DNA from 2 places in the Stenotrophomonas sp. 71799_Sma genome. Region 1 is predicted to be linked to the other one. Evidence: predicted binding sites of a transcription regulator. Region 1 holds the regulator's gene; the other holds the start of a gene.
What was found. The regulator FliA, encoded in region 1, starts transcription of late flagellar genes. The targets are predictions, from matches to a motif close to TAAAGTTTNNCNNNCNNNGGCCGATAA.
Positions count from the first base shown of each region.

Region 2: a site for FliA is predicted at 12,338-12,364, ahead of ACZK4Z_RS06465 (GGDEF domain-containing protein). Genes of this name have one in related genera too.

Region 1 covers NZ_CM151202.1:2,168,543-2,182,904, reverse strand. The annotation lists gene flhF (flagellar biosynthesis GTPase FlhF) at 1-792, shown strand, start outside; gene ACZK4Z_RS10110 (MinD/ParA family ATP-binding protein) at 779-1,666, shown strand; gene ACZK4Z_RS10105 (RNA polymerase sigma factor FliA) at 1,663-2,406, shown strand; gene cheY (chemotaxis response regulator CheY) at 2,464-2,856, shown strand; gene ACZK4Z_RS10095 (protein phosphatase CheZ) at 2,856-3,461, shown strand; gene ACZK4Z_RS10090 (chemotaxis protein CheA) at 3,464-5,296, shown strand; gene ACZK4Z_RS10085 (flagellar motor protein) at 5,398-6,138, shown strand; gene motD (flagellar motor protein MotD) at 6,140-7,156, shown strand; gene ACZK4Z_RS10075 (ParA family protein) at 7,161-7,943, shown strand; gene ACZK4Z_RS10070 (chemotaxis protein CheW) at 7,940-9,142, shown strand; gene ACZK4Z_RS10065 (STAS domain-containing protein) at 9,430-9,738, shown strand; gene ACZK4Z_RS10060 (response regulator) at 9,735-10,100, shown strand; gene ACZK4Z_RS10055 (chemotaxis protein CheA) at 10,146-12,134, shown strand; gene ACZK4Z_RS10050 (methyl-accepting chemotaxis protein) at 12,487-14,362, shown strand, end outside.
Region 2 covers NZ_CM151202.1:1,380,489-1,394,850, forward strand. The annotation lists gene ACZK4Z_RS06405 (GNAT family N-acetyltransferase) at 1-386, opposite strand, end outside; gene ACZK4Z_RS06410 (aspartate aminotransferase family protein) at 416-1,816, opposite strand; gene ACZK4Z_RS06415 (MtnX-like HAD-IB family phosphatase) at 1,879-2,595, opposite strand; gene ACZK4Z_RS06420 (DegT/DnrJ/EryC1/StrS family aminotransferase) at 2,770-3,972, opposite strand; gene ACZK4Z_RS06425 (DMT family transporter) at 3,983-4,381, opposite strand; gene ACZK4Z_RS06430 (EamA family transporter) at 4,378-4,737, opposite strand; gene ACZK4Z_RS06435 (alpha/beta hydrolase) at 4,739-5,575, opposite strand; gene ACZK4Z_RS06440 (sensor histidine kinase) at 5,655-7,034, opposite strand; gene ACZK4Z_RS06445 (response regulator) at 7,031-7,714, opposite strand; gene ACZK4Z_RS06450 (metallophosphoesterase) at 7,849-8,976, opposite strand; gene ACZK4Z_RS06455 (winged helix-turn-helix transcriptional regulator) at 9,050-9,499, opposite strand; gene ACZK4Z_RS06460 (MFS transporter) at 9,577-10,794, shown strand; gene ACZK4Z_RS06465 (GGDEF domain-containing protein) at 10,890-12,305, opposite strand; gene ACZK4Z_RS06470 (TonB-dependent siderophore receptor) at 12,595-14,362, shown strand, end outside.

The sequences.
Region 1 (14,362 bases):
GCGCTGGACCTGATGGACGAGTATGGCTTCGATGCCGGCCTGGCCCGCGACGTGGCCATGCAGATCCCGCTGGAGACCGAGGCCCATCGAGGCCGCGGCCTGATGCTGGGGCTGATTTCGCGCAAGCTGCCGATCGCCCCGGTCGACCCGCTGGAAGAAGGTGGTGTGATCGCACTGGTCGGACCGACCGGCGCCGGCAAGACCACCACCATCGCCAAGCTGGCCTCGCGCTTCGCCGAGAAGCACGCGCCGCGTGACGTGGCCCTGGTCACCACCGACACCACCCGCATCGGTGCCCGCGAGCAGCTGTACGGCTACGGCCGCCAGCTCGGCATCGCGGTGCACGAGGCCAACAGCGGCACCGACCTGGACCAGCTGCTGGAACGCCTGAAGGACTACAAGCTGGTGCTGATCGACACCGCCGGCCTGGGCCCGCGCGACCGCGCCCTGGCCGCCCAGCTGCAGTGGCTGCGTGCCGCCCGCCAGGTCCGCACCCTGCTGGTGCTGCCGGCCAACACCAGCTTCGGCGACATGGACGAGGTGGTCCGCCGCTTCGGCGCCGCCAACCTGCAGGGCCTGGTACTGAGCAAGCTGGACGAGACCGGCCGCTTCGGCAACGCCCTGTCGGTGGCCGTGGACCATGCCCTGCCGATCACCTGGGTGACCGATGGCCAGGACGTCCCGGAGGACCTGCACCGGGCCAGTGCAGCCAATCTTGTACTTCGCCTTGAAGATTTGCGCCGCGCGGCCGATATGCCCTGCAACCCGGAGTTGAACCATGCCGTCGCGTGAGTACGCCAAGCTGACCAAGACCTTCCCGCTGTCGGCCACCCGCAGCGAGCCGCTCGGCCCTGTGCGCACCATTGCGGTCACTGGCGGCAAGGGCGGCGTGGGCAAGACGAATGTGTCGGCCAACCTGGCCGTGGCCCTGGCTGGCATGGGCAAGCGCACGCTGCTGCTGGACGCCGACCTCGGCCTGGCCAACATCGACGTGATCCTGGGCCTGAACCCCACCTTTACCCTGGCCGACCTGGTCGCCGGGCGCTGTTCGCTGGACGACGTCATCGTCGAAGGCCCGAACGGCGTACTGGTGGTCCCGGCCGCATCCGGCCGCCGCCACATGGCCGAGCTGGCCCCGGCTGAGCACGTTGGCCTGGTCAACGTGTTCTCCGAGCTGGAGCGCGAGCTGGACATCATGGTGGTGGACACTGCCGCGGGCATCACCGATGGCGTGCTGACCTTCTGCCAGGCCGCACAGGACACCGTGGTGGTGGTCTGTGACGAGCCGGCCTCGATCACCGACGCCTACGCACTGATCAAGGTGCTGTCGCGCGAGCGCGGCGTGGACCGCATCCAGGTGGTGGCCAACATGGTGCGCGACCCGAACGAGGGCCGCGTGCTGTACGAAAAGCTGACCCGCGTCTGCGAGAAGTTCCTTGCCGATGTCTCGCTGAACTACCTGGGCTGCGTGCCGCAGGATGACTGGCTGCGCCTGTCGGTGCAGCGCCAGCAGCCGGTGGTGAAGGCCTATCCGTCCAGCCCGGCGGCGCTGGCGATCACCGAGATCGCGCGCCGTACCGCGCGCTGGCAGGCGCCGACCGAACCGCGTGGCGGCGTCGAGTTCTTCCTCGAACGCATCCTCAAGCAGCGTGGGGTGACGGCATGAAAGGCGCAGCCCAGTACAGGGAAGTGCAGCGCTCGGCGGCAAACGAAGTCATCGCCCAGCATTCGGACCTGGTGCGGCGCATCGCCCACCACCTGGCCGCGCGCCTGCCGGCCAGCGTCGAGGTCGACGACCTGATCCAGGCCGGCATGATGGGCCTGATCGAAGCCTCGCGCAGCTATGACGCCGACCAGGGTGCTTCTTTCGAGACCTACGCCTCGATCCGCATCCGTGGTTCGATGATCGACGAGATCCGCCGTGGTGACTGGGTCCCGCGCTCGGTGCACCGCCGTGCACGTGATGCCGCCGCCACCATCCGCCGCCTGGAACAGAGCAGTGGCCGTGCCGCCAGCGCCACTGAAGTGGCCGCCGCGATGGAGATGCCGCTGCCTGAGTACCTGCGGCTGATGGAAGACGCTGCACGTGGCCAGGTGCTGAGCCTGGAATCGCGCATCGAGGACCAGGGCGAGCTGGACACCGTCGCCCAGGGCGGGCCGACCCCGCAGCAGGTACTGGAGCGCGGTGAGTTCGGTCGCGAGCTGGGCAAGGCCATCGGCCACCTGCCCGAGCGCGAACAACTGGTGCTCTCGCTGTACTACGAGCAGGAACTGAACCTGAAGGAGATCGGCGCGGTGCTCGGCGTGAGCGAGTCGCGGGTCTGCCAGATCCACGGCCAGGCGGTACTGCGCCTGCGTGGCCGGCTGAAGCTGTTCGAGGCTGCCGACGCAGGCCTCGAAGAATGAACATCCCCGAGGCGGCTGCCCCCGGCCGTCCGGAATGAACAACAAAGGAATTCTGCTTTGAACAAGAACATGCGCATCCTGATCGTCGACGACTTCTCGACCATGCGTCGAATCGTCAAGAACCTGCTGGGCGATCTGGGCTTCACCAATACCGCCGAAGCCGAGGACGGGCATGCCGCGCTGTCGCTGCTGCAGAGCCAGCCGTTCGATTTCGTGGTCACCGACTGGAACATGCCGGTGATGACCGGCATCGAGCTGCTCAAGGCCATCCGTGCCGATGCCAAGCTGAAGACCCTGCCGGTGCTGATGGTCACGGCAGAAGCCAAGCGCGAGCAGATCATCGAAGCCGCCCAGAGCGGCGTGAACGGCTACATCATCAAGCCGTTCACCGCGCAGACGCTGGAAGAGAAGCTCGGCAAGATCTTCGAACGCCTGGCGGCCAGCGCCTGATGGATACCACGGTCGACAAGAACGCCCTCGCCCTGCGCCTGCAGGAGGCCCTGGACGCACTCGAGTCCGGTGACGAGGCCGCCTGGCGGCAGCGCATCGATGGGCTGGTCGCGCTGCGCACGCAGCCGATGATGAGCGGCCTCTCGCGGCTGGCCCGCGAGCTGGGGCAGGCGCTGGGCGAACTGCCGACCGTGCCGAGCGAAGCCGGCGAACTGGACGACGCCTGCGCGCGACTGGACCACGTGGTGGCGATGACAGAACAGGCCACGCACCGCACCCTGGACCTGGCCGAGGAATGCCGCAGCCTGACCGAACAGCTGCGCGCCGAAGGCCTGCAGCCGGGCCAGGACGCGCAGCTCGAGCGCATCCGCCACAACCTGACCGAGATCGCCCTGACCCAGAGCTACCAGGACCTGACCGGGCAGATCATCCGTCGCGTGGTCGGCATCGTCCGCCGCGTGCACGAAGGCTTCGGCGCGCTCGGCCTGCCGCCGGAACAGCATCGCACCGACCCGGAACTGGCCGGGCCGGCACTGAAGGGACTGGACCGCCACGCGGTCTCGCAGAACGACGCCGACGACCTGTTGTCGGATCTGGGGCTGTAAGCATGAGCGCGGTATCCGACGACATCACTGCCGATTTCATCATCGAGGCGCAGGAGATCCTGGATCGCCTCGGCGAACAGCTGGTGTCGCTGGAGCAGGCACCGCAGGACAGCGACCAGCTCAACGCGGTGTTCCGCGGCTACCACACGCTCAAGGGCGGCGCCGGCTTCCTCGGCGTCACCGCCATGGTCGAGCTGTGCCATGCCGCTGAAGAGGCGCTGGGCGCCGCACGTGCCGGCCAGGCCGTGCTGCAGGCCCACCACTTCGACGCGGCCCAGCAATCGCTGGACTACCTGCAGTCGATGCTGGACGCGGTTTCCTCCGGCACCGAGCCGGGCTATGCGCCGCCGGACCTGATCGCACAGTTCGACGTGCACGGCGGTGCCGTGGCTGCACCCGCCGCCGCAGCAGCACCCACCGCGGGTGGCAGCGACCTGATCACCGACGACGAATTCGAGGCTCTGCTCGACCAACTGCATGGTGGCAACGCGCCGACCGCGGTCGCGCCAGCGAAGAAGGCCGACGACGGACTGATCAGCGAAGACGAGTTCGAAGCCCTGCTCGACCAGCTGCACGGTGGCGCGGCACCCGGCGCCAAGCCTGCGGCCGTGGTGGCACCGGCACCGATCGCAGCGCCGCGCCCGGTCGCCGCACCGGCACCGGTGGCGAAGCCGGCCGCCAAGCCGCTGGCCGAGGCCGAACATACCGTGCGCGTGGACACCAAGCGCCTGGACGCGATCGTCAACCTGATCGGCGAACTGGTGCTGTCACGCAATCGGCTCAAGACCCTGCGTGCACGCCTGCGCGATGAAGAGCTGGACCGGGCCGTGTCCACTCTGGATATCGCCACCGCCCGCCTGCAGTCGGCGGTGATGCGCACCCGCATGCAGCCGGTGGGCAAGGTGTTCTCGCGCTTCCCCAAGGTTGCCCGCGACGTCGCCCGCTCGCTGAAGAAGGAAGTGGACCTGGAACTGATCGGCGCCGAGACCGAGCTCGACCGCAACCTGGTCGAAGCGCTGGCCGACCCGCTGGTGCACCTGGTCCGCAACGCCATCGACCATGGCGTGGAAATGCCCGACCTGCGCGAGGCACAGGGCAAGCCACGGATGGGCCATGTGCGCCTGTCCGCACAGCAGGAAGGCGACTACGTCAGCATCGAGGTGCAGGACGATGGCGCCGGCATCGACCCGGAAAAGCTGCGTGCCAAGGCGCGCGAGAAGGGCCTGATCGATCCGGAAGCCGCCGCGCGCCTGAGCAGCGAGGAGTGCCTGCACCTGGTGTTCCTGCCCGGCTTCTCGACCAAGCAGCAGGTCACCGACATCTCCGGTCGTGGCGTCGGCATGGACGTGGTGCAGTCACGCATCCGCGAACTGAGCGGCCAGATCCAGATCCAGTCGGAACTGGGCCGTGGCAGCCGCTTCCTGATCCGCGTGCCGCTGACCCTGGCGATCCTGCCGACCCTGCTGGTGCAGGCCGGCGAGGACGTCTATGCGCTGCCGCTGGCCCGCGTGATGGAAGTGCTGCACGCGCCGCGCACCTCGCTGGGCTGGTTCGATGGCCGTGCCGTGCTCGACCGCCGCTCGCACACGCTGCCGCTGGTCGATCTGCGCCAGTGGCTGGATGTGACGCCGGCCGCCTCGCCGCTGCTGACCATCGTGGTGCTGCAGGCTGGCGAAGCGCGCTTCGGGCTGGTCGTGGACCAGGTACGCGGGCGTGAGGAAGTGGTCATCAAGCCGCTGCCGAAAGCGCTGCGCGGCCTGCGCGGTTATGCCGGTGCAACCTTGATCGGCGATGGTCGCATGGCGCTGATCCTGGACGTGGACGGGCTGCGATGAACCCCACCGGGCCATGCCCGGCGCCCCGAAAACTGTGACCACCGTCTGTACGCGATCTACCGGTGTCTCAAGTCCCATTCATACACGCCGATACCGGAACCATGGATAGACTCAGCCTCATTGGACTCTTTCTCGCCCTGGCCTCGCTGGTCGGCGGCAGCATCCTCAAGGGCGCCGGCCTGGCGTCGTTGTGGTCGCCTGCGGCGTTCGTGATCGTCATCGTCGGCACCGTCGCCGCGATCCTGCTGCACACCTCGCCGGCGGTGTTCAAGCATGCCTTCAAGATCGTGCGCTGGGTCGTGCGCCCGCCGCACAGCGATCGCCGCGAACTGATCCAGCAGATCGTCGAGTGGAGCAACATCGCCCGCCGCCAGGGCCTGCTGGGCCTGGAATCGCAGGTGGAAGCACAGCAGGACCCGTTCCTGCGCAAGGGCCTGCAGCTGCTGGTGGACGGCGTCGAACCCGAATCGATGCGGCACATGCTGGAAATCGAACTGGGCAGCCAGGAACACCAGGACCAGGCCGGTGCCAAGGTCTTCGAAGCGATGGGCATCTATGCACCGACGCTGGGCATCATCGGTGCCGTGCTTGGCCTGATCGCGGTGATGAAGAACCTGGCCGACCCGAGCAAGCTCGGCCACGGCATCGCCGCAGCGTTCACCGCCACCATCTACGGCATCGCCTCGGCCAACCTGCTGTTCCTGCCGGTGGCCGCCAAGCTCAAGAGTGTGATCTCGCACAACACCCGCGACCGCGAAATGGTCATTGAAGGCCTGATCTCGATCGCCCAGGGCGAAAACCCGCGCAACATCGAAACCAACCTCTCCGGCTTCCTGCACTGACATGGCCCGCCGCAAGCACCACGAAGAGCACGCCAACCACGAAGCATGGGCGATCCCCTATGCCGACCTGATGACGCTGCTGCTCGCCTTCTTCGTGGTCATGTACGCGATTTCCTCGGTGAACGAAGGCAAGTACCGGATCATGGCCGACGCGCTGACCGATGCCTTCGGGGGCGCGCCGCGCACGATCAATCCGGTACAGGTCGGCAACAAGCAGGTGCAGGGTGGCGGCTGGGACAGCCCCTCGGTGATCAAGTCCGGCACCAAGATCGGGCCCTCGGCGCCTGCGCCGTCGCACGACCCGACCCTGCTGCCGTCGATGGCCTCGCAGATGCGTATGCCTGTTTCGGTGCACAACCAGGAGCAGATCGCGCGCGCCGAGCGCCAGCTCAACAGCATCGCCGACCGCCTGACCGCCGCACTGGCGCCGCTGATCGACCGCGGCATGATCAGCGTGCGCCGCACCGAGCTGTGGATCGAAGTCGAGATCAACAGCGACATCCTGTTCCCCACCGGCTCGGCGGCGCTGGACGTGCATGCGCGGCAGACCCTGGCCAGCCTGGCCGAGGTCCTGCGCGACGTACCCAACAGCGTGCGCGTGGAAGGCCACACCGACAACGTACCGATCGCCACCGCCACCTTCCCGTCGAACTGGGAACTGTCGGCCGGGCGCGCGGCCAGCGTGGTGCACCTGTTCGCCGACCAGGGCGTGCAGCCGTCGCGGCTGGCGATGGTCGGCTACGGCCAGTTCCGCCCGCGCGAAGAGAACGACAGCGCGCAGGGCCGCAACCGCAACCGCCGGGTGATGGTCATCATCCTGGCCGACACCTCGCACTCGGTGGACCCGCTCGGCCAGCGCCTGAACGCAGCCACCGGCGCCACCCGGAACACCGATACCGAACAAGCCGCGGCAACTCCGGCTACCGCCCCCACCTCCCCCATCGCACCGGTGAAGTTGCCGCCGGTGCCGGCTGGCAGCCGCGTCGGCGCCGCCGTTCCCCCGGCAATGAAGGAGTAATCCGATGCGCATCTGGGCAGTCGCCAACCAGAAGGGCGGAGTCGGCAAGACCACCACCACCCTCGCCCTCGGCCGCGGACTGGCCGCACTTGGCCATCGCGTGCTGCTGATCGACCTCGATCCGCATGCCTCGCTCAGCCGCGCGTTCGGCGTACCGGTAGACCCGCCGCCGGCTGGCGTGCTGGAGCTGTTCGGCGCCCCGCCCGCCGATCTTTCCAGCCTGTGCCATGCCAGCAGCATCCATGGCCTGGACTATGTCTGCGCACAGTCCGCGCTGGCCACGCTGGAACGCCGCAGCGCCAACCAGCCTGGCCTTGGCCTGGCGCTGCAGAATGCGCTTGCGCGCCACCAGGGCCAGCACGACTACATCCTGCTGGACTGCGCGCCCACCCTCGGCCTGTTGATGATCAATGCGCTGGCCGCAGCCGATCGCCTGATCATCCCCACCCAGGCCGAGCCGCTGGCCCTGCATGGCCTGGATGGCATGGTCCGCACCGGCGAGATGGTCGAACGTTCGCGCCGCCGCCCGTTGCCGATCTCGATCCTGCCGACCCTGTTCGATCGCCGCACCCGCGCCGGCAACGAGTCGCTGCGCACGATGCAGGATCGTCACGGCACCCGTGTGTGGGAAGACGCGATTCCGATCGACACCCGCATCAGCAACGCCGCCGGCCTGACCCTGCCGAGCGTTGGTGAGGATTACCCGGGCCGCGGCCTGGCCGCCTATCGCCGCGCGCTGAACTGGATCCTCGGCGAGGACGCCCGTGCCCTGGAGCAGGCCGCATGAACAGCACCGGTGTACTGGACGACTACCTGGACGAACTGCTGGGCGAAGCGATCGCCGTGGCACCACCGGCTGCACCGCCGCCGGCGAGCGACGAAGCGTGCCCAGCAATTGCAGCCGACGCCGAACGCGAGCCGACCTGGGATGACCTGCCGGCCGAGGTGATCTACGAAACCGAGACCGTCGCCGCTGCGCCTGCCGTCGACAACGCCGCACTCGAAGCCGCCTTCGAGGCGGCCGCAACGGCTGAGCGCGAGCCCACTTGGGACGATCTGCCCGCCGAAGTGATCTACGAAACGGAGACTGTTGCTGCTGCCGCGGCAGAGGACGACGCAGCACTGGAGGCCGCCTTCGAGGCCGCCGCAATGCCTGTCGCCGCCCCCGCGCGCGAACCGACCTGGGATGACCTGCCTGACGAGGTGATCCACGAAACGGCCACTGCTCCCGCCACCGCCAAGTCCGGCCCGGAACCTACATGGGACGACCTGCCGGACGAAGTGATCTACGAGACCGATCCGGCCGACAGCCATCGACTCGCCCACACCGACAGCCCCGGCCTGGAGGCCGCGTTCGAGGCCGCAGCCGGCGGCGAGGACGTTCCTGCGCCACCAGCGGCCGTGGTCGCAGCACCCGCTCCAGTTGCACGCACCGATGCCGCGCCGCCCCCGCGCGTGGCCGTGGACGCGCCAGCAGGCAACCGCCCGAGCAGCTGGCAGGAGCTGCAGGCACAGGCACATCGGCCCGCCAGCAGCCCGCATCCACAGAACCGACGCGCCGGCGAGCGCACCTCGCGCTGGCTGCGCCTGCGCTGCGGCACCCAGGCCTATGCACTGGAACTGCTGAAAGTGCAGGAAGTGGTGCTGCCAGTGCCGCTGCTGCCCTTGCGCGGCACTGCGCCGGCCATGCTGGGCATCATGAACCTGCGTGGCCAGGTGGTACCGGTGATGGACCTCGGCCTGCACCTGGGCGCCGCAGCCGCCGAAGACGACTCACAGACCCGCATCGTGGTGCTGGAGGAAGACGGCGAGACCATCGGCCTGCGCGTGTCGGCAGTGGAAGATGTCGCCAACCTCACCGATTCGCAGATCGAACCGCCCGATACCGCGCGCATCTGCCAGATCTCCAACGACCTGTTCCGTGGCGTCGCCCGGGTCAGCCAGCGCCCGATGATCCTGCTGGATGCCACCCGGTTGCTGAGTTGAGCGGAAAAAAAGGGGACGGAGGGGATTAAGTCGCAATCGACCAGGCTCTTCCGCAGCCACCCTCGGCAACGGCGACCACGCAGTGGGGACGTAAGGTGTTGATCCAACGGATCAACGCCTTGCGTCCCCGACAGGCACCGCATCGGCGCAAAGCGCCGAGCCAGTTGCGACTTAATCCCCTCCGTCCCCTTTTCAACAGCGACCGCATCGACGCACCGCGTCGATTCCCCTAAAGAACCCCGCCGGGGTGCCGTTATGGATCACGGAACCGTTTGTCCGGAGCAACGATGAGCACTGTCGAACTGGGTGGGGATCTCGGCATCGAGAGCACCACCGAGCTCAAGAACCGCCTCGCCCCGCTGGTGGCGCAGGCAGGCGAGCTGACCCTGGATGCCAGCCAGGTCGCCCGCATCCACACAGCCGCCGTGCAGGTGCTGTGTGCGTTCGTGCAGGCCCGCCGCGAGGCAGGCCTCGGCACCGGCTTCCACGGTTGCACTGCAACCTTCCGTGACGCCGCGCGCCTGCTGGGCGTCACCCAGGCCCTGGGCCTGGACGTAACCCATGACAACCTGAAATCTGTGGAGAACGCTGCATGAGCGCACGTATCTTGGTGGTGGACGATTCGGCGTCAATGCGCCAGATGGTGTCCTTCGCCCTCACCTCGGCCGGTTTTGCCGTCGAAGAAGCTGAAGACGGCGCGGTCGCGCTCGGTCGCGCCAAGGGCCAGCGCTTCAATGCGGTAGTCACCGACGTCAACATGCCGAACATGGACGGCATCGCGCTGATCCGCGAACTGCGCCAGCTGCCGGACTACAAGTTCACGCCGCTGCTGATGCTGACCACCGAATCGGCCGCCGACAAGAAGTCCGAAGGCAAGGCCGCCGGTGCCACCGGCTGGCTGGTCAAGCCGTTCAATCCGGAACAGCTGGTCGCCACCGTGCAGAAAGTGCTGGGCTGATCGCCCGCCACCGCTCCCCCTCTTCGCTTCCGGACCACCACTGCCATGAGCATGGACCTGCAACGCTTCCACGCCACCTTCTTCGAGGAGAGCCGCGAAGGCCTCGACGCGATGGAGGCTGGCCTGCTGGCCCTGGAATCGGGGCAGCAGGACGCGGAGATCATCAATTCGGTGTTCCGCGCCGCCCACTCGATCAAGGGCGGCGCCGGCACCTTCGGCTTCGATGCGATCGCCGGCCTGACCCATGTGCTGGAAACGCTGCTCGATGAGCTGCGTGCCGGCAAGCGGGCGCTGGAAGGCCACGCCGTCGACGCCATGCTGTCCTCGGTGGACGTGCTGCGCGCCCTGCTGCGCGAAGCCGAACACGGCCAAGCCGCCGATCCCGCCGCAGTTGCTGCGGTGAAGGCGCGCCTGGAGGCGGTTCTTTCCGGGGAGGCCGCAGCGAGCGCCCCCGCGGCCGCCGCAGCCAAGGTGGACGATACGCCGGAAGCCTGGCAGATCGGTTTCACCCCGGCGCCATCGCTGTTCATGAGCGGCAACGACCCGCTGCGCATCATCCGCGAACTGGAACATCTCGGTTCGCTGCAGGTCGCCGCGCGCATGGAACGCCTGCCCGGCTTCGCCCAGCTCGACCCGCTGGAGGCCCACCTGGCGTGGGATCTCGGCCTGGTCGGCAAGGTGCCGCGCAGCAAGATCGAAGACACCTTCGCCTGGGTGCTGGACGACTGCGAACTGGACATCCGTCCGGCTGCGCCGCCGAGCCTGGCCACCGAGGCACCTGCCACACCCGCCCCTTCCACACCGGCTGCCGTTGTACCGGCGGCACCCGCCGCCGCTGCCAGCAGCGTTGGCGGCCAGGAAGCCGAAACCTCGATCCGGGTCAGCGTCGACAAGGTCGATGCGCTGATCAACCTGGTCGGCGAACTGGTCATCACCCAGGCCATGCTCAAGCAGGTCTCGCACGCGCTGGACCCGGTCCACGCCGAGAGCCTGTTCGCCGGCCTGGACCAGCTTGAACGCAACACCCGCGACCTGCAGGAAGCGGTGATCGGCGTGCGCATGCTGCCGGTCGATGCGGTGTTCCGCCGCTTCCCGCGCCTGGTCCGCGACCTGTCCAGCCGCCTCGGCAAGCAGGTCCGCCTGCGCACCGTCGGCGAAGGCACCGAACTGGACAAGGGCCTGATCGAAAAGATCGCCGATCCGCTGGTGCACCTGGTGCGCAACTCGATCGACCACGGTCTGGAAATGCCCGACGTACGTCGCGGTGCGGGCAAGGACGAGACCGGCACGATCACCCTGGCAGCCTCGCATCAGGGCGGCCATATCGTCATCGAAGTCAGCGACGACGGCCGCGGCCTGGACCGCGCCAAGATCCTGGCCAAGGCCACCGAACGCGGCCTGGCGGTGCCGGACAACCCGACCGATTCGCAGGTCTGGGACCTGATTTTCCAGCCGGGTTTCTCCACCGCCGATGCAGTCACCGACCTGTCCGGCCGTGGCGTCGGCATGGACGTGGTCCGCCGCAACATCCAGGCGCTGGGGGGCGAGGTCCAGATCGAAAGCAGCCTCGGCGCTGGCACCCGCACGCTGATCCGCCTGCCGCTGACCCTGGCCATTCTCGATGGCATGACGGTGGCGGTGGCCGGTGAAACCCTGATCCTGCCGCTGGCTTATGTGCTTGAGGCCCTGCAGCCGCAGGCCGAGGACATCCGCAGCATGGCCGGCGAAGGCCGCGTGCTGCGCGTGCGTGGCGAGTATCTGCCGATCCTGTCGCTGAGCGAGTACTACGGCTACGGCAACCGCGCACCGGGCAGCGAATCGCTGGTGGTGGTGGTTGAAGGTGATGGCCAGAAGATTGCGCTGGAAGTGGACGAGCTGGTCGGTCAGCAGCAGGTGGTGGTGAAGAACATCGAGAACAACTACCGCCGCATCGGCGGGGTATCCGGTGCCACCATCCTTGGCGATGGCCGCGTGGCCCTGATCGTCGACATCGGCGGTCTGGTGCGTTCGCTGCGGATGCCGCAGGCCGCCTGATCCACGTTGAATGCGTGCACTGAGCCGCCGCCCTTCGGGGCGGCGGTTTTCGTTTGCGCGCACGGCCACGATCTGACCGCGCCCGCTTCGCCAGGCATACCGTGAACTCCGTCTGCACGAAGGTTTCGGGCGCAACCTTGCCGTTCAAGCGAAAGCCCTTTCATGGCACCACTTTCGCGACGTCATCCCTACGCAACCGAATGTGATCTGCGTCCATAAAGTCCATCCGAACTGCGCCGCTATTTCGCTTTGACGGCCGTCACCGAACCCCCACCGGGCACCACCGTTCGCTCTGCAACCACCCCCAGCCGACGCAACGACGCCGGCGCCCTGCCCACCTGGAGCACCCTGCATGAAGTGGTTCCACGATCTGCCCATCGCCCGCAAGCTGGCCGTGGGGTTCACCCTCACCACCTTGATGACCCTCGTCCTCGGCGCATTCGCACTGCTGCGGCTCAACGAGGCCAACAAGCAACTGGGCGAGATGGCCAGCAACGATATTCCCTCGGTGCAGCATCTCGGCGAGGCGCGCTCGCAACTCGGCGAGTTCCGCACCTACGAGCTGGCTCTGTTGAGCATGCTCGACCAACCTGACAAGGTGGCCGACTACTACAAGCGCATGGACGACACCGCCAAGGCCGTACATGACGAACTGGCCGCCTACTCGGCACTGCCAGCCCTGGCCAAGGAGCGCGAGCTGTACGCTGCGGCAAACGTGCAGCTGGACCGCTACTTCGCTGCCAACAAGGCCATGCGCGAAGCCGTCGCGGCAGGCGACGGCACCTTGGCGCGGCAGATCTCCGACGAACAGTCGCGCCCGGCCCGCCGTGACCTGTTCGCTGCGATGAAGACCCTCGGCACCCATATCGCCGGCCTGATGGATGCCAAGATCGCCGATGCAAATGCCACCCACCGCGCCAGCATGATCGCCATCATCGGCTGCATCGTGCTGCTGTCGCTGGTGGCAGCCGCGCTGGCAACGGTCATCTCGCGCGCCGTCACCGGCCCGCTCGGCAAGGCCGTGCACGCGATCCAGGCCGTTGCCCGTGGCGATCTCAGCGTCAGCACCCAGGCCACCAGCAAGGACGAAGCCGGCAAGATGCTGGCCGCCACCACCGAAATGACCGCGATGCTGCGCCGCTTCTCCGAGCAGACCCAGCTGATGGCGCAGATGCACGCCGGTCCGGACATCAGCCATCGCATTCCGGAAGACTTCCCGGGCGTCTACGGGCAGCTGGCCAGCGGCATCAACACGGTCATCTTCGAACATCTCGACGCGATCCGCGATGCCATCGACGTGCTCAACCAGTACGCCACCGGCAACCTCACCCCGGACGCACGCCGCCTGCCCGGCAGCCGCGCGATCCTGCACGAGTCGATGGATGCGGCCAAGGCCAGCCTGCTGGCCATCAACACGCAGATCCAGCAGCTGGCCTCGGCGGCTGCCGCCGGCGACTTCAGCCAGCGCGGTGATGCGCAGCGTTTCGATCACGATTTCCGCGTGATGATCGAGCAGCTCAACAGCATGATGCAGGTGGCCGACGGCAACCTCGGCCAGCTCTCGCAGCTGCTGCAGTCGATCGCCGCCGGCGACCTGACCGCGCGCATGGACGGCCAGTTCAACGGCGTGTTCGCACGCATGCGTGACGACGCCAACACCACCGTCGCGCAGCTGACGCAGATCGTCGGCCAGATCCAGGCCAGCGCGTCCAGCATCACCCTCGCCGCTGGCGAGATCGCGTCGGGCAACAGTGATCTATCGCGCCGTACCGAGCAGCAGGCCGCCAATCTGGAAGAAACCGCCGCGTCGATGGAGGAACTGACCTCCACCGTGCGCCAGAACGCCGAGCACGCCCGCCAGGCCAACCAGCTCGCCATCGGCGCACATGGCGTCGCCTCGCAGGGCGGTGAAGTGGTCGGCCAGGTGGTCACCACCATGTCGGCCATCGAAGCCTCGTCGAAGAAGATCGCTGAGATCATCTCGGTCATCGACGGAATCGCCTTCCAGACCAACATCCTGGCGTTGAATGCTGCAGTGGAAGCTGCCCGCGCAGGTGAACAGGGCCGTGGCTTCGCCGTGGTCGCCAGCGAAGTGCGCACCCTCGCCCAGCGCTCGGCTGCGGCCGCCAAGGAGATCAAGGGCCTGATCGACGACTCCGTCGGCAAGGTCGCCGAAGGTTCCAGCCTGGTGCACCAGGCCGGCAGCACCATGGGCGAGATCGTCGCCT
Region 2 (14,362 bases), 790 kb from region 1:
GCGGCGTCGTCCAGCAGCGGCGAATCGATCGCCAGGTCCTTGACCACCAGCAGCCGGGTATCGCCGATCGCGTGACGCGTCACGTCCTCGGCCAGCGCCTCAGGCGCGACGTGCGCTGGCAGCGGGGTGTACTCGGTGCTGGTGGCACCGACGAAGCGGGTTTGCCAGGTGATCCATGGCCGCCACAGGCGCGACAGCGGCAGGCCAAGCAGCTTGCCGCGCAGTGCGTCGTCCATGGTGGTGGTCAGGTCCAGCGGCGCACGGAAGGTCGGCAGGCCGCTGGGCAGGCGGCTTGCCTCGAATCCGAGCGGCGGGTGGGCCAGGAAGCCCTCCAGCAGCGCGGCCGGTTCCAGCGCAGTGCTGGACGCAAGTGACGTCATCTCCATCGGCACGGGAACCGGCAGCGCATCCGACCTCAGCCCTTGGCCTTGGTCAGCGCCTGGTCGAGCAGGGTGATCGCCAGGTCGATCTCTTCGTAGCTGATGTCCAGCGACGGCGCGAAGGTGATCACGTTCTTGTACCAGCCACCCACGTCGAGCACGAGGCCCATGCGCTTGCCGTCGTGCAGCAGGTCACCGGCCAGGCCGATGTCGACCATGCGGTCCAGCAGTTCCTTGTTCGGGGTGTAGCCGTCGGTCTGGCAGATTTCCGCACGCAGGGCCAGGCCCAGGCCGTCGACATCGCCGATTTCCGGGTGGCGCTTCTGCAGGCCACGCAGGCCGTCGAGGAAGTACGCGCCCTTTTCCGGCACGGTGCGCTCGTAATCCATTTCCTTGCCCAGCTTCAGCACTTCCAGGCCCAGGCGGGTGCCCAGCGGGTTGGAGTTGAAAGTGGAGTGGGTGGAGCCCGGCGGGAACACGGTCGGGTTGATCAGCTCTTCGCGCGCCCACAGGCCCGACAGCGGGTTCAGGCCGTTGGTCAGCGCCTTGCCGAACACCAGCACGTCCGGGGTCACGCCGAAGTGCTCGATGGCCCACAGCTTGCCGGTGCGCCAGAAGCCCATCTGGATTTCATCGACGACCATCAGGATGCCGTACTTGTCCAGCACGCGCTTGAGGCCGGTGAAGAAGTTGCGCGGCGGGATGACGTAGCCGCCGGTGCCCTGGATCGGCTCGACATAGAACGCGGCGTACTCCGCCTGGCCGACCTTGGGATCCCACACGCCGTTGTATTCGCTTTCGAACAGGCGCTCGAACTGCCACACGCAGTGGTCGGAATACTCTTCCGGGGTCATGCCCTTCGGGCGACGGAACGGGTACGGGAACGGGATGAACATCGCGCGCTCGCCGAAGTGGCCGTAGCGGCGGCGGTAGCGGTAGCTGGAGGTGATCGACGACGCACCCAGGGTACGGCCGTGGTAACCACCTTCGAAGGCGAACATCAGGCTCTTGCCGCCGCGTGCGTTGCGCACGATCTTCAGCGAGTCTTCGATGGCCTGCGCGCCGCCGACGTTGAAATGCACGCGGCCGTCGAGGCCGAACTTCTCGTGCATGTCCACGGCAATGGTCTTGGCCAGCTGCACGCGGGTCGGGTGCAGGTACTGGCTGGCGACCTGCGGCAGGGTGTCGATCTGGTCCTTCAGCGCGTCGTTCAGGCGCTTGTTGCTGTAGCCGAAGTTGCAGGCCGAGTACCACATCTGCAGGTCGAGGTAGGGCACGCCCGCACCGTCGAACATGTAGCTGCCTTCGCCGCGCTGGAAGATCTTCGGCGGGTCGACGTAGTGGACGGTATCGCCGAAGGAGCTGTAACGGGCTTCGTCGGCCAGCAGCTGCGCGTCGGAGGCAGCGGCGTCGGCGTTCTTGTCAAAAATGTTCATGCAGTTCGGTTCCGTGAAGGACGTTCGAAAGAGGTAGCGGGGGCGTGCTTGGAAGGGAGTGCTCAGGCGGTGGCCAGCAGCAGGGGCAGTACGGCGGGCTGCGGGCTGGCGTCGATACGACGTGGCTGCAGCAGGCTGCCATCGAGCAAGCGCGGCAGCAGTGCGATTGCATCGTGGAAGGTATCGATGGCGGCATGCTCGATGCCGGCATGGGTGCAATGGGTGATCAGGCGACGCTTGGCGAACACGAAGTCGGCATCTTCGGAGACGCAGAAATCCGAACTGCCATCGCCGATCATCAGCACACGCGGTGCTTCGTTGGCGCGCGCCTGCGCAGCGCAGGTGCACTTGCAGGTGCCGCTGCGGCAGCCTTCGGCCTGGTAGGGCGATTCCAGTTCCCAGTGGTCATCGCACCAGCGCAGGTGGTTGGCCACCACCGGCAGTCGCGACAGGCCGTGGTTGGCGAGGATGCGGTGGATCGCATGGTCCAGGCCGTCGCTGACGATGCGCAGCGGCACGCCCAGCTGTTCGGCACGGCTGACAAAGGCGGCAAAGCCCGGATCGATCTGCACCTGGTCCAGGTGGGCGTCGAGCGTGGCCGGGTCCAGCTTCAGCAGCCTGACCTGGCCCTGCATGCATTCGCGCGAGCCGATCTTTCCCGCTTTCCACTGGTCTTCCAGTTCCTGCCAGCCCGGCTGGCCGTATTTCTCCAGCAGCGAGTCAATGACATCTTCTAGGCTGATGGTGCCGTCGAAGTCACACAGGATGCTCCAGTGCATGGGCAGGTCCGTCGATGAAAGGAACGTCCGGCGCGATGCCGGGCCAGGCTCAATGTAGGCAGGCAGCCTTTCTCGTTCCTTTCCTGTTGAAAGCCTGCATTGCAGGGCGCGGAAAGCGTTCAGGAAGGTGCATGGATGAATGCGTGAGGCGCACTCCATCCGTGCGTCCTGGCGTCACGCGCGGGCCAGTGCCCGCAGTATTTCGGCGGTCTCTTCACGGGTCTGCCAGGCGCTGTTGCCGAGGGTCAGCATGCGTGCGGCGAAGTCGCGTGCGTTGGGCATGTCGTCCTGCGGCACGATGCCGCGCAGGTAGGCATAGCCGGGCAGGGCATGGATGAACATGCGGCTGGCGCCAAGCCCGCGTGGCCACAAGTCCTTCAGTACCGCATCGCGGGCGCGTTGGCTGGGCAGCAGCAGCATTAATAGTGGCCAGGTGCCACCGCTACCGGCCAGCCCATCGACCACCTCAACGGCGGGCAGCTGTGCCAGCTGCACCCGCAGCTGCAACGCACGCAGCCGACCGGCCTGAAGGAATGCCGGCAAGCGCCGCGCGGCATGCGCGCCGATGTTCTGCCGCCACTGGCTGACCCGGTGCTGCGGGATATCCAGCGGGAAAATGTCACCGACCGCATCTTCCAGATCGCCACGCTGAAGCGCATTGCGCAGTGGATTGCCATACACCAGTGACAGCAGCGAAGGGCGATAGCAGGCAGCAAGGCCCAGCAACTGCAGGCTCCGCAGCAGCTCCCAGCGCAGGCTGGAGCGAACGTGCTGGACGGCATGTTCGGCCAGCGCAGCACGCAGTTCGTCATCGCGGCTGACCAGCAGGCCGCCTTCATGCAGGCTCAGGCCCTTGCCGGCGGCCAGGCTGAAGAATCCGATATCGCCGCGCAGGCCGACACTGCTGTTGCCGACCCGTGCGCCGAGTGCCTGCGCGGCATCTTCGATCACCCAGGCGCCGGCGTTGCGGGCGACTTCGCAGGCCAGCTCGACATCGGCAATGCGCCCGCCCAGGTGGGTGGGCAGGATCGCCAGCGTGCGCGCATCGGCCAGCCGCTTGAGCTGGCCGGGGTCGAAGTCGAAATGACCGCGCCGGGTATCGCACAACTGCACGCGCAGGCCCAGGCTGTGCACCGCGATCGGCACCAGCGGGCAGGTATAGGCCGGCATGATCACGGTGTCGCGCTTTGGCGCACGCTTGCGCAGCGTGCGCAGGGCGATCAGCAGCGCGTGCGTGCCGGAACAGGTCAGCTGCAGCGGCGGTGTGCCGAGCTGGCTGGCAAGGATGTCACGCAGGTCGCCGCCACCGGGAAGGAAATCGCTGGCCTGCATCGGCAGGCCGGCGGTTGGTGGCAGTTCGCGCGCGAACAGGCTCATCGCAGCGCGCTCACGGGGTGCTTTCGGCAGGGCTGTGCGGGTCGTGCGCCTCGGCGCGGCCGAGGCAGACGATGCCGGCCACGATCAGTACCGCACCGAGCAGATGGTGCAGGGTCAGCGGCTCGTTCAACAGCCACGCCGACAGCAGCAGCACGCTGATCACTTCCAGGTGCGAGGCAGCAAAGGCGGGACCGATCGGCGCATGGCGCAGCAGGCTCATCCAGGTGAAGAATGCACCCACGTAGCCGAGGATGGCGCCGTAAACCCACGGCTGCGACAGCACGCGCAGCAGCCAGGCGGTGTTGGCCTCGACCGGCAACGCGGCGTCACCGGCGTACTTGAAGCACAGCTGGGCCAGCGTGTCGAACGCCATCAGCAGCGGGAAGCCGATCACATACAGGCGCCTCATGAGCCGGCCCCCACCACGGCTACGCCGGCGGTGACCAGCAGCATGCCGGTCACCCGCAGCGGCGTGAGTTTCTCGCGGAACAGGAAACGGCCGGCGATCATCAGCGCGACGATGTTGATCGAGCCCAGCAGCACGCCCTTGGACAGCGGCACCAGCGACAGGAACGCGATCCAGGCGACGAACTCAAGCACGTAGCAGGCGATGCCGATCCACAGCCAGGGACGGCTGAGCATGTGTTTCCAGCGCTGCAGTCCTTCGCCCTCCTGCGGATCGCTGGCGGCGGCCTTGAAGGCGAGCTGGCCACCGGTATCGAGCACGACATTGGCCAGCCACAGCAGCGTGGCAAGTGCCCCCATGTCAGGCCACCGCCTTGAGCACGCCAGTGCGTTCACCGATTTCGGTGAAGAAGCGCGCGCTGCGGCGGATCACATCGCGGCGTTCGCGGTCGATGGTGATCATGTGGTAACTGTCTTCCAGCACCACCAGTTCCTTCGGGCCGCTGACCCGCGACATCACCAGCTCGGCGTTGCCCATGCTGGCCACGTCGTCCTCGCGGGCGTGCATCACCAGGCACGGCGCGGTGACCTGGTGCAGGTGGCGGCGGGTCCAGTTGCTCAGGGCGCGCATTTCGGCCAGGGCGTGCCAGGGGTTGCCCGGCAGGCCGGCGGCGGCGCTGTCGCCGGACAGCATGGCGGCACTGACCTGTGCACGCAGGCGCTCGTCACGCAGGCCGTACGGCGGTTCTTCCATGAACATGCGGTCGCGGCCGATGTTGAAGCGCTTGAACCACGGCAGCAGGAACGAGAAGCGGGCCACGGCGGGGATGTTCCAGCCGTCATAGCGGAAGGTGGCGCCGTACACGCCAACCCCGGACACCCACTCGGGGCGACGTGCAGCCAGTGCCAGCGACAGCACCGCGCCCATCGACAGGCCGCCGACGAACAGCTGGTCGACCTTGCCGCGCAGGGTTGCCGCCGCATCTTCCACGCCCTGGTACCACTGTTCCCAGGTGGTCGCCAGCAGGTCATCCACGCTGCCGCAATGGCCGGGCAGCTGCACACCGTGCACGGTGAAACCGGCGTTGTTCAGCCCTTTGCCCAGCATGCGCATTTCCGCCGGGGTGCCGGTCAGGCCATGGACCAGCAGCACGCCCTGTGGGCCACCGGGGAGGAAGAAGTCGTGCGATTCGGTCACCTGGCGGCTCCGGGACGGCAGTGGGGATGGCAGGATCGCAAGCGCGATTTTCGCCAGCCTTTCAGCGCCCCGGGCCGGGTCAGGGCGCCTTCAGCAGCGGCAGCGTGATGGCGACCTTCAGTCCGCCACCTGGGCGGTTCAGGAAGCTCAGGTGGCCGCCGAAGTGCTCCACCGCCTCGTGCGCGATGGCCAGGCCGAGGCCGGTGCCGCTGGCAGCGGTGCCCGGCGCCCGGAAGAAGCGCTCGCCCAGCCGTGGCATCACGTCGTCGGGCACGCCAGGGCCGTTGTCTTCCACATACAGTTCGACATCATTGTCGTCCAGCGCGTGCACGCCCACCGTGACGGTTGCATTGCGGCCGGCATAACGCAGGGCGTTGTCGATCAGGTTGTCCAGCGCTTCCTGCAGCATGGCGCCGTTGCCCAGTACACGCAGCGGATGGGGACTGCCGCGGTAGCCCAGATCGATGCCATCGCGGATCGCCTCCGGTACGCGCATGCCGACCCACTGCGGTACCAGCTCGCACAGGTCCAGTGCCTCCACGGTATCGGGCACGGTCTGCGCCCGGCTCAGTGCCAGCAGCTGGGTGCTGACCCGGGCGGTGCGCTGGTTGAGCCGGCGGATGTGCTGCAGCGCCTCGCGCACTGTATCGGGGTCGCCATGTGCCAGTGCCTGGTCCACATGCAGGGCCATGCCCGCCAGCGGCGAACGCAGCTGGTGCGCGGCATCGGCGATGAAACGGTTCTGCAGGGTGATCATTTCCGCCTGGCGGGCAAACAGATCATCGATGGTGCTGATCAGTGGCTGGATCTCCTCGGGCACGTCGGCATCGGAGATCGGCGCCAGTTCGCCGCGGCGCTGGGCCAGGCGGGTCCTCAGCGGGGTCAGGATACGCAGGCCATAGGTCACGCCGAACCAGACCAGCGCTGCGGTACCCAGCGCCAGCATGGTCATCAGCGGGATGATGATCATCAGGATCTCGCGCGCACGCTGCCGGCGGTCGGCCATGCTCTCGGCCACGGTCACCGCCAGCTGGTCCTGCGGATCGTTCATCGCCTGCGTGCAGACGGTGGCCATGCGCACCTGCTGGCCATTGAGGTTGCCGTCGTACAGCGCCGGATGCACGCCGGTGCAGTCCTGCGAAGGGGCGTACGGGCTGAAGTCTGCATTGCCGCTGAGCGTACCCATGCGGCTGCTGTCGACGTTGAAGTAGCGATGGCCGTCGGGGTCGTACTCGATCAGGAAGCGCGCCTGCGGAGACAGGTCGCTGGTCACCGGCATGGTGCTCAGCATCTGCGCGAACGAATGCGTGTCGTCGATCAGGTTGCGGTCGTGGATGCGGTTGGAATAGTCCAGCGCAACGTAGTAGGCCAGGATCGTGTTGAAGGTGAGCAGGCCCAGCATCGGCAACGCCAGGAAGGCGAGCAGGCGCCGGCGCAGGCTGGGTGGTCCACTGATCACGGGGCGCTGTCGTCCTGCGCGTCTTCCAGCATGTAGCCCAGCCCGCGCACGGTGCGGATGCCCATGCCGCCGGGCTGCAGCTTGCGGCGCAGGCGGTGCAGGGCGATGTCCAGGCCGTTGTCTGTGAGGTCCTGGCCCCAGTCGCACAGCGCTTCCACCAGTTGCGCGCGCGACACGATGCGCTCGGCGCGTACCGCCAGTGCCGATAGCAGGCCGAACTCGCGCGCGGTCAGTTCCAGCGACTGGTCGTCGATCCACACCCGGTGCCCGGCCAGATCGATACGCAGGCGGCCGATGCGCAGGTCCGGGTTGCCATTGCTGGTGACCCGCCGCAGCTGCGCACGCACGCGTGCTTCGAACTCGTCCAGCGCGAACGGCTTGACCAGGTAATCGTCGGCACCGAGGTCGAGCACGCGCACGCGCTCGGCCAGGCCGTCGCGGGCGGTCACCACCAGCACCGCCAGGCCATCGCCGCGCTGACGCAGGCGCTGCAGCACATCGCGGCCATCCAGCTGAGGCAGGCCCAGGTCCAGCACCAGCAATGCGTACTGGGTCGAGCCCAGTGCCGCGTCGGCGTGCGCACCGTTGTCGACGTGGTCAACCACGTGCCCCTGCCGGCGCAGCGAGGCGCACAGGCCGGAGGCGATATCCGGGTCGTCTTCAGCAATCAGAACGCGCATGCGCGGGGGCTCCTGTAACGGTCAGGCCCACCGGATGGATGGGGTGGGCCTCTCTCGGCTGCCGAGGGTAGCCGCAAACCGGGTGAAGGTGGAGCGCGCCGCCGCCGCCCGGTGCCGTCGCGCTGTCCCTTCATTCAGTCCTGCAGGCCCGGCTCACCTGGCGCCAACGGCACCCGCGAGCCATCCAGCAGGCCACGGCTGAGCCTGCCATTTTCGATGAACAGCAGTTCGCCGTTCTCGCCGTTCTTGATGCTGCTGTCGATGGCGATCACGCGGTCGCCATGGAAGCTGCTGACGTGTGGCATCGAGGTGTGGCCGACCACGATGCGTTTGAGCTGCAGGCGGTCGAGTACGGTCTGCACCCCCGCGGTGTCGAGGCGGCCATCAAAGTAGCCGCGGTACCAGATCGGGCTGGTCTTGCCGTCATACAGCGGTGCGGTGGCCGGGTCGGCCTTTACTTCGGCCTTGGGCAGGCCCAGTGACGCCTGGTAGGCCGCATTGGTGCGCGCCGGGTCCAGCGCCAGCTGCACTGCCTCGGGCGAAATGCCGCCGTGCAGGAACAGGGTGTCGCCGATCTTCAGCAGCACCGGGCGGGTGCGCAGCCACTGCCCGATCACCGAATCGGCACCGTACAGCTGCGGGTAGCTGCGGCCGAGCAGCTGCGCGCTGCGCAGGTACTTCGGGTTGACGTAGCGCAGGTCGTCGTACAGCACCATGGTTTCGTGGTTGCCGAGCACGAAGTGCACCGCGCCGCCGGCGGCGGCCGCCTGCTGCTGCAGGCCATACAGCAGCCAGAAGGCCTCGGTCACCTGCGGGCCGCGGTCGAACACATCGCCGGCGATGACCAGCGTGTCCTTGCCCAGCGCCCAGCGATCCTGGGCATCGATGACCTGGTGGGCGCGCAGCAGGCGCACCAGCAACCCGTACTGGCCATGGATGTCGGACAGCGCAACGATGCGCGGCACGGCCGGCAGCACGGAAACCGAAGGCGCATTCGGGGCAGCCACGTGCACCGTGTGCTCGTAGCCGCAGCGCGGGGCGATGTCGGTACCTGCGGCCTGCGTGGCAAGCGTGTGCGACTCGACCTTGTCGTCGCAGATCCACTTGGCCTGCAGCTGGTCGCCCTGGCGGAACACATAGGGTCCATCGGCCTGCACGTGGTCGGCGGGCGCGGCAACCTCGCGGGCCTGCGTGGTTGCTGTGGCGCAGGCCAGCAGCGGCAACAGCAGGGCGGTCAGCAGGGAAGGGCGATCGCGCGACATCGGCGGCATCCAGTGGCGGAAAGACCCGATGCTAACCGGCGCGGGTGTTCGTCGGTGTGCGCGAATGGGCGGATCAGGTGTCGCGCCCGCCGTCCCTGAGCTTGCGCACGCGGGTGGCGGTGGGCTGAAGTGGCTGGCCGTCGCGCCCGCGCGGCTGCATGTAGGGCAGCGGCCGCCGCGTCGCCGATTCGATCAGCTGTGAATGGGCTTCACCGGCCTCGAAGCGATGGCGTTCACCCCATTGGCGCAGCGCGACCAGCAGCGGGAACAGTTCCTGGCCAGCGGCGGTGAGCACGTATTCCTGGTAGGCCGATCCATCGGAGGCCGGCTGCAGCTGCAGGACGCCGGCCTCTACCAGCCGGCGCAGGCGGTCGCTGAGGATGTTGCGGGCCGCGCCGAGGCTGCGCTGGAAATCACCGAAACGGGTGACGCCATCGAAGGCATCACGGATGACCAGCAGCGCCCAACGGTCACCGAGCAGATCGGCGCTGCGGGCGACGGGGCAGGGGCTGTCGGCGTGCATGGTGGACCTCTCTGATGTGGTTGCAGTTTAAAACCAATGGCAGTAGCCTGCATCAAGTTTCAAATTGCAACCACATCATGAGTGCCATATCGCTTCCCCGCCCGCTGCTGGTCCTGCTCGCGGTTGCCGCAGGTGCCAGCGTTGCCAACGTCTATTACGCGCAGCCGCTGCTGGATCAGCTTGCACGCGCCTTTGCGCTGGACCGGGCCGTGGCTGGCGCGGTGCTGGCTGCTACCCAGGCCGGTAGCGTGCTGGCGTTGCTTGGCCTGCTGCCGCTGGCGGACCGTGGTGACCGGCGACGCCTGCTGCGGCTGCAGTTGATCGCATTGGTGCTGGCGCTGCTGTGGCTGGCAGCGTCACGCACGGCGGGCTGGCTGTTGTCGGGCATGCTGCTGGCCGGCTTGCTGGGCACGGCGCTGACCCAGGGCCTGATCGCCTATACCGCCATGCTGGCACCGCCCGAGCAGCGCGGTCGCGTGGTCGGTGTGGTGCAGGGTGGCGTGTTCATCGGCCTGCTGCTGGCGCGCGTGGTGTCCGGTACGGTGGCGGCGGCCTTTGGCTGGCAGATGGTCTACCTGTTGTCAGCGATGGTGATGGCGGGGTTGGCGGCGCTGCTGTGGCGGCGCCTGCCCCCAGTGCCGGTGCCGTCGGTTCCCCCACGCTGGCGCGAGCTGCTGGGCTCGATGCTGGGCATGCTGCGCCGCGATCGAACGCTGCGCGAGCGTGGGCCGCTGGCACTGCTGCTGTTTGCCGGCCTCAATGTGTTCTGGGCGGCGGCACCCTTGCCGCTCTCGGCGCCACCGCTGCATTGGTCGACCGCCGCCATCGGTGCACTGGGCCTGGCCGGGGTGATCGGTGCGCTGCTGGCGGCGCGGGTAGGGCACTGGATGGACCGTGGTTTCGCGCATCCGGTCAGCGTCGGTGCGCTGTTGTTGATGCTGGTTGCGTGGTGGCCCTTGCTGGGCCTGCCGCAGTCGCTGTCGTTGCTGCTGTTGGGCGTGATTGTGCTCGACCTGGGTGGGCAGGCACTGCACGTATCTAACCAGGCATTGCTGCTGCGCGCGCCGGCTGAACAGCATGGACGCCTGGTGGCTTTGTACATGCTGTTCTATGCGGTGGGCAGTGGTGCCGGTGCAGCGGCCGGGCCGTGGATGCAGGCGCGCCATGGCTGGCCGGCGGTATGCCTGTTGGGGGCGGGCATCGCGTTGCTGGCGCTGCTCTGGTGGGCAGCGTGGTGGGTGGTGGCGGTGAAAGCAGCGGCCGGCGGCCGTATCGGTAGTGCCGGCTGTCAGTAGAGTCGACTGTCAGCCGATTGCTCTTCGCCCTGCGCGCGAAAAACCCCGCGGTGCGCGCGATAGTCGACCCGCGGTCGACTCTACCTGTCCTGCCGTCATCGCTGCAGTGCGCGCCGTCCCGGCGCTTCCTGCAGGTCCGCACTGGCCACCACCACGCGGTTGCGGCCGCTGCGCTTGGCCTCGTACATTGCCGCGTCGGCACGGGCCATCAGCCGCTCGTAGTCCGGATGACCGTCGTGGCCGGCCACGCCGATGCTGGCGGTCAGTGCCAGCACCTGGCCGTTGGCCAGTGCCACCGGCGACTGTGCGATCTGCCGCCGCAGGCTCTCGGCGATCACGGTCGCCTGCGATTCGCTGGCAGCCACCAGTACCACCACGAATTCTTCGCCGCCATAGCGGAACAGGTAGTCGCTGCCGCGCGTGAGCTGGCCGAGCAGGCCGGCGACGTGCTGCAACGCGCGGTCGCCGGCATCGTGGCCGTGGCCGTCGTTGATTGCCTTGAAGTGATCCAGGTCGAGCAGCAGCAGCGAGAATGGTGTGCGGTTGCGTGTGGCCAGCTCGATTTCCCGGCGCAGCACGGTGGGCAGGAAGCGACGGTTGAGCAGGTTGGTCAGCGCGTCGCTGCCGGCATCCAGTTCGCCGATGCGCTCGAACAGCAGTGTCATCAGGGTGCGGATGGCGGCCAGGTCCTCGCGGATGGCCGGCAGCACCGCCAGTCGCTGCGCCGGAGCATCGCCGCTCGCGCGCTGCAGGTGGCCATCAATGCGGGCCATCAACTGGCCCACCTGCTGCGTTTCGCTGCTTTCGCCGAAGCTGGGGATGCCCTTGTGGGTGAACCACAGGCCGAACTCCGAGGTAGCCAGGCTGGCGTTGTCGCTGGCCTGCACGTGGCCGGCCAACGCGTAGAGCAGGGCGTTTTCCCAGTCCAGCAGCAGTGCGCGCTGGCGCTCGCGTTCGGTACCGACGTTCTGTACCAGCGAGAACAGCCGGTAGGCGGCGTCGGCACGGGTGGAGCGCTCGCGCGCGTGGGTGTAGGCCAGGGTCATGCCTTCCATGGCGATATCCATGATCGCGCTGAGGCAGTCGATGGCGGCAAATGCGGTGTCGCTGTCCGGTGCATCGTCGCGCAGGCGCACGAACAGTTCGTGCTTGAGCACACGCGCACCGCGGGTAACCAGGTCGACCGGAATGCCGACGCGGGCGTGCACGTCGCCGATGATCCGCTGCGAGGCCACGGTGTTGGCGATGCCGCTGGCATCAGTGGTCAGCAGCTGCGCCAGCCAGCGCTGCATGGCCGGCTGCAGGCGCTGCTTGACCTGGTCGTGGGACAGGAAACGGCGCGCACGGGTGTCCTGCAGCAGTACTTCGTAAAAGCGCTGGGCCAGCGCGGGTGGGGCATCGGTAGCAGCGGCCGTGAGCAGCGCGGTGGCGGCAGGGCCGGCCTGCAGCAGACACTGCTGCCAGGCCTCGGCCAGCGGCTGGCTGGCATCGTCCAATTGGGGTGGTTCCACGTCGATCTCTGACTGCGTACGGCAAACCACGGGTATCGGCCGCGGCGGCATACGGTTGATGGCGGGTTAGCCGGCCAGTTTACGCGCGGTGCAGGGTTGCACGGTGCGCAAACCACATCGGCGCCGCTGCGGCAATGAGTGAACGCATTTGAGAATCAATCGCATTGATGGGAGAATGCGCGCACGGAACGGGCTGCAGGTGCCTGCTGCAGGACTGCTCCGCCTCCCCCTCGTCGTTGCCTCAAGCCCTTTGCCAGAGGCCCCGTAGCCCTGCCAGAAGGTCCTGATCATGTCCCCTGCCGTTGTCCTTTCGCCGCGCCCGCTGGCGCTTGCCGTTGCCGCCCTGCTGGCCGGCAGCGCCCTGACCGCCCACGCCGAAACCGACGCCACCGATATCGACACGGTGCACGTCACCGCCTCGCAGATCGCGCGCCAGGCCCTGGGTACCTCGACCATCACCGCAGAGGACATCGCCAGGCGCCCGCCGGCCAACGACATCGCCGAGCTGCTGCGCACCATGCCCGGCGTCAACCTGACCGGCAACAGTGCCTCGGGCCAGTACGGCAACAACCGCCAGATCGATCTGCGTGGCATGGGCCCGGAAAACACCCTGATCCTGGTCGACGGCAAGCGCATCGGTGCGCGTGATGCCGTGCGCATGGGCCGCAGCGGTGAGCGCAATACCCGCGGCGATACCAACTGGGTGCCGGCGGAAATGATCGAGCGCATCGAAGTGCTGCGTGGCCCTGCAGCGGCACGTTATGGCTCGGGTGCTTCCGGTGGCGTGGTCAACATCATCACCAAGCGCCCGACCGGCGACCTGACCGGCGCGGTCGACCTGTATGGCCTGGTGCCCGAGCACAGCGCCGAAGGCGGCAGCGAGCGCGTCGGCCTGCAGCTGAGCGGGCCGATGACCGACACCCTGTCGTTCCGCCTGTACGGCAATCTCAACAAGACCGACGCCGATTCGCTGGAACTCAATCGTGACTTCGCGACGAATCCGAACGCGGTGCCGCCGGCCGGTCGCGAGGGCGTCAAGAACCGCGATGTCAACGCGCTGCTGCGCTGGGACGTGACCGCCAACCAGGTGGTCGAATTCGAAGCCGGCACCAGTCGCCAGGGCAACATCTATGCTGGCGACCGCGCGGTCAGCACCACCGGTACCTCGACACCGATCGATCTGGGGGCGTTGGCCGAGCAGCAGGCCGAGACCAACCGCATGTACCGCAACACCGGCGCGATCACCCATCGCGGCCGCTGGGGTGATGTGACCTCGCGGGTAACGGCTGCAGTGGAGGCGGTGAACAACTCGCGCATCAACGAAGGCCTGGCCGGTGGCCCGGAGGGCAGCTTCAACGGCACCGACTGGTCGACCTCGCGCCTGCGCAACTACCAGCTGGACGGCGAAGTCAGTTTCCCGACCACGCTGGGTGGTGCCGAGAACATCTGGACGCTGGGCTTTGAATACCTGGACAGCCGCCTGACCGACCCGTACTCGATGAGCCAGTCCAGCAGCAGCGGCGGCGGCATCCCGGGGCTGTCGGCCGATCGCGCACGCGGCAAGTCCGACGCGCAGACCACCGCCGTGTTCGTGGAAGACAACATCTACCTGGGCGAGCGCTGGATCGTCACCCCGGGCCTGCGCTTCGACCACCACAGTCAGTTCGGCAACAACACCAGCCCCAGCCTCAACGCGCAGTTCCGCATCAACAGCGACTGGGTGGTGAAGGGCGGTATCGCCCGTGCATTCAAGGCGCCGAACCTGTACCAGTCGAATCCGGACTATCTGTATTACACCCGGGGCAATGGCTGCCCGAATGCACTGCCGAGCCTGGGCGCCGGCTGCTACATGCGCGGCAACTCGGACCTGAAGGCGGAAACCAGCCTGAACAAGGAACTGGGTATCGAGTGGGCACCGCAGAGCGGCTGGCAAGCGTCGTTGACCTACTTCCACAACGACTACAAGGACAAGATCCAGGCCGGGTACAACCAGATCGGGCTGACCGCCGACACCAAGGGCCGCATCTTCCGCTGGGAGAACGCACCCAAGGCGATCG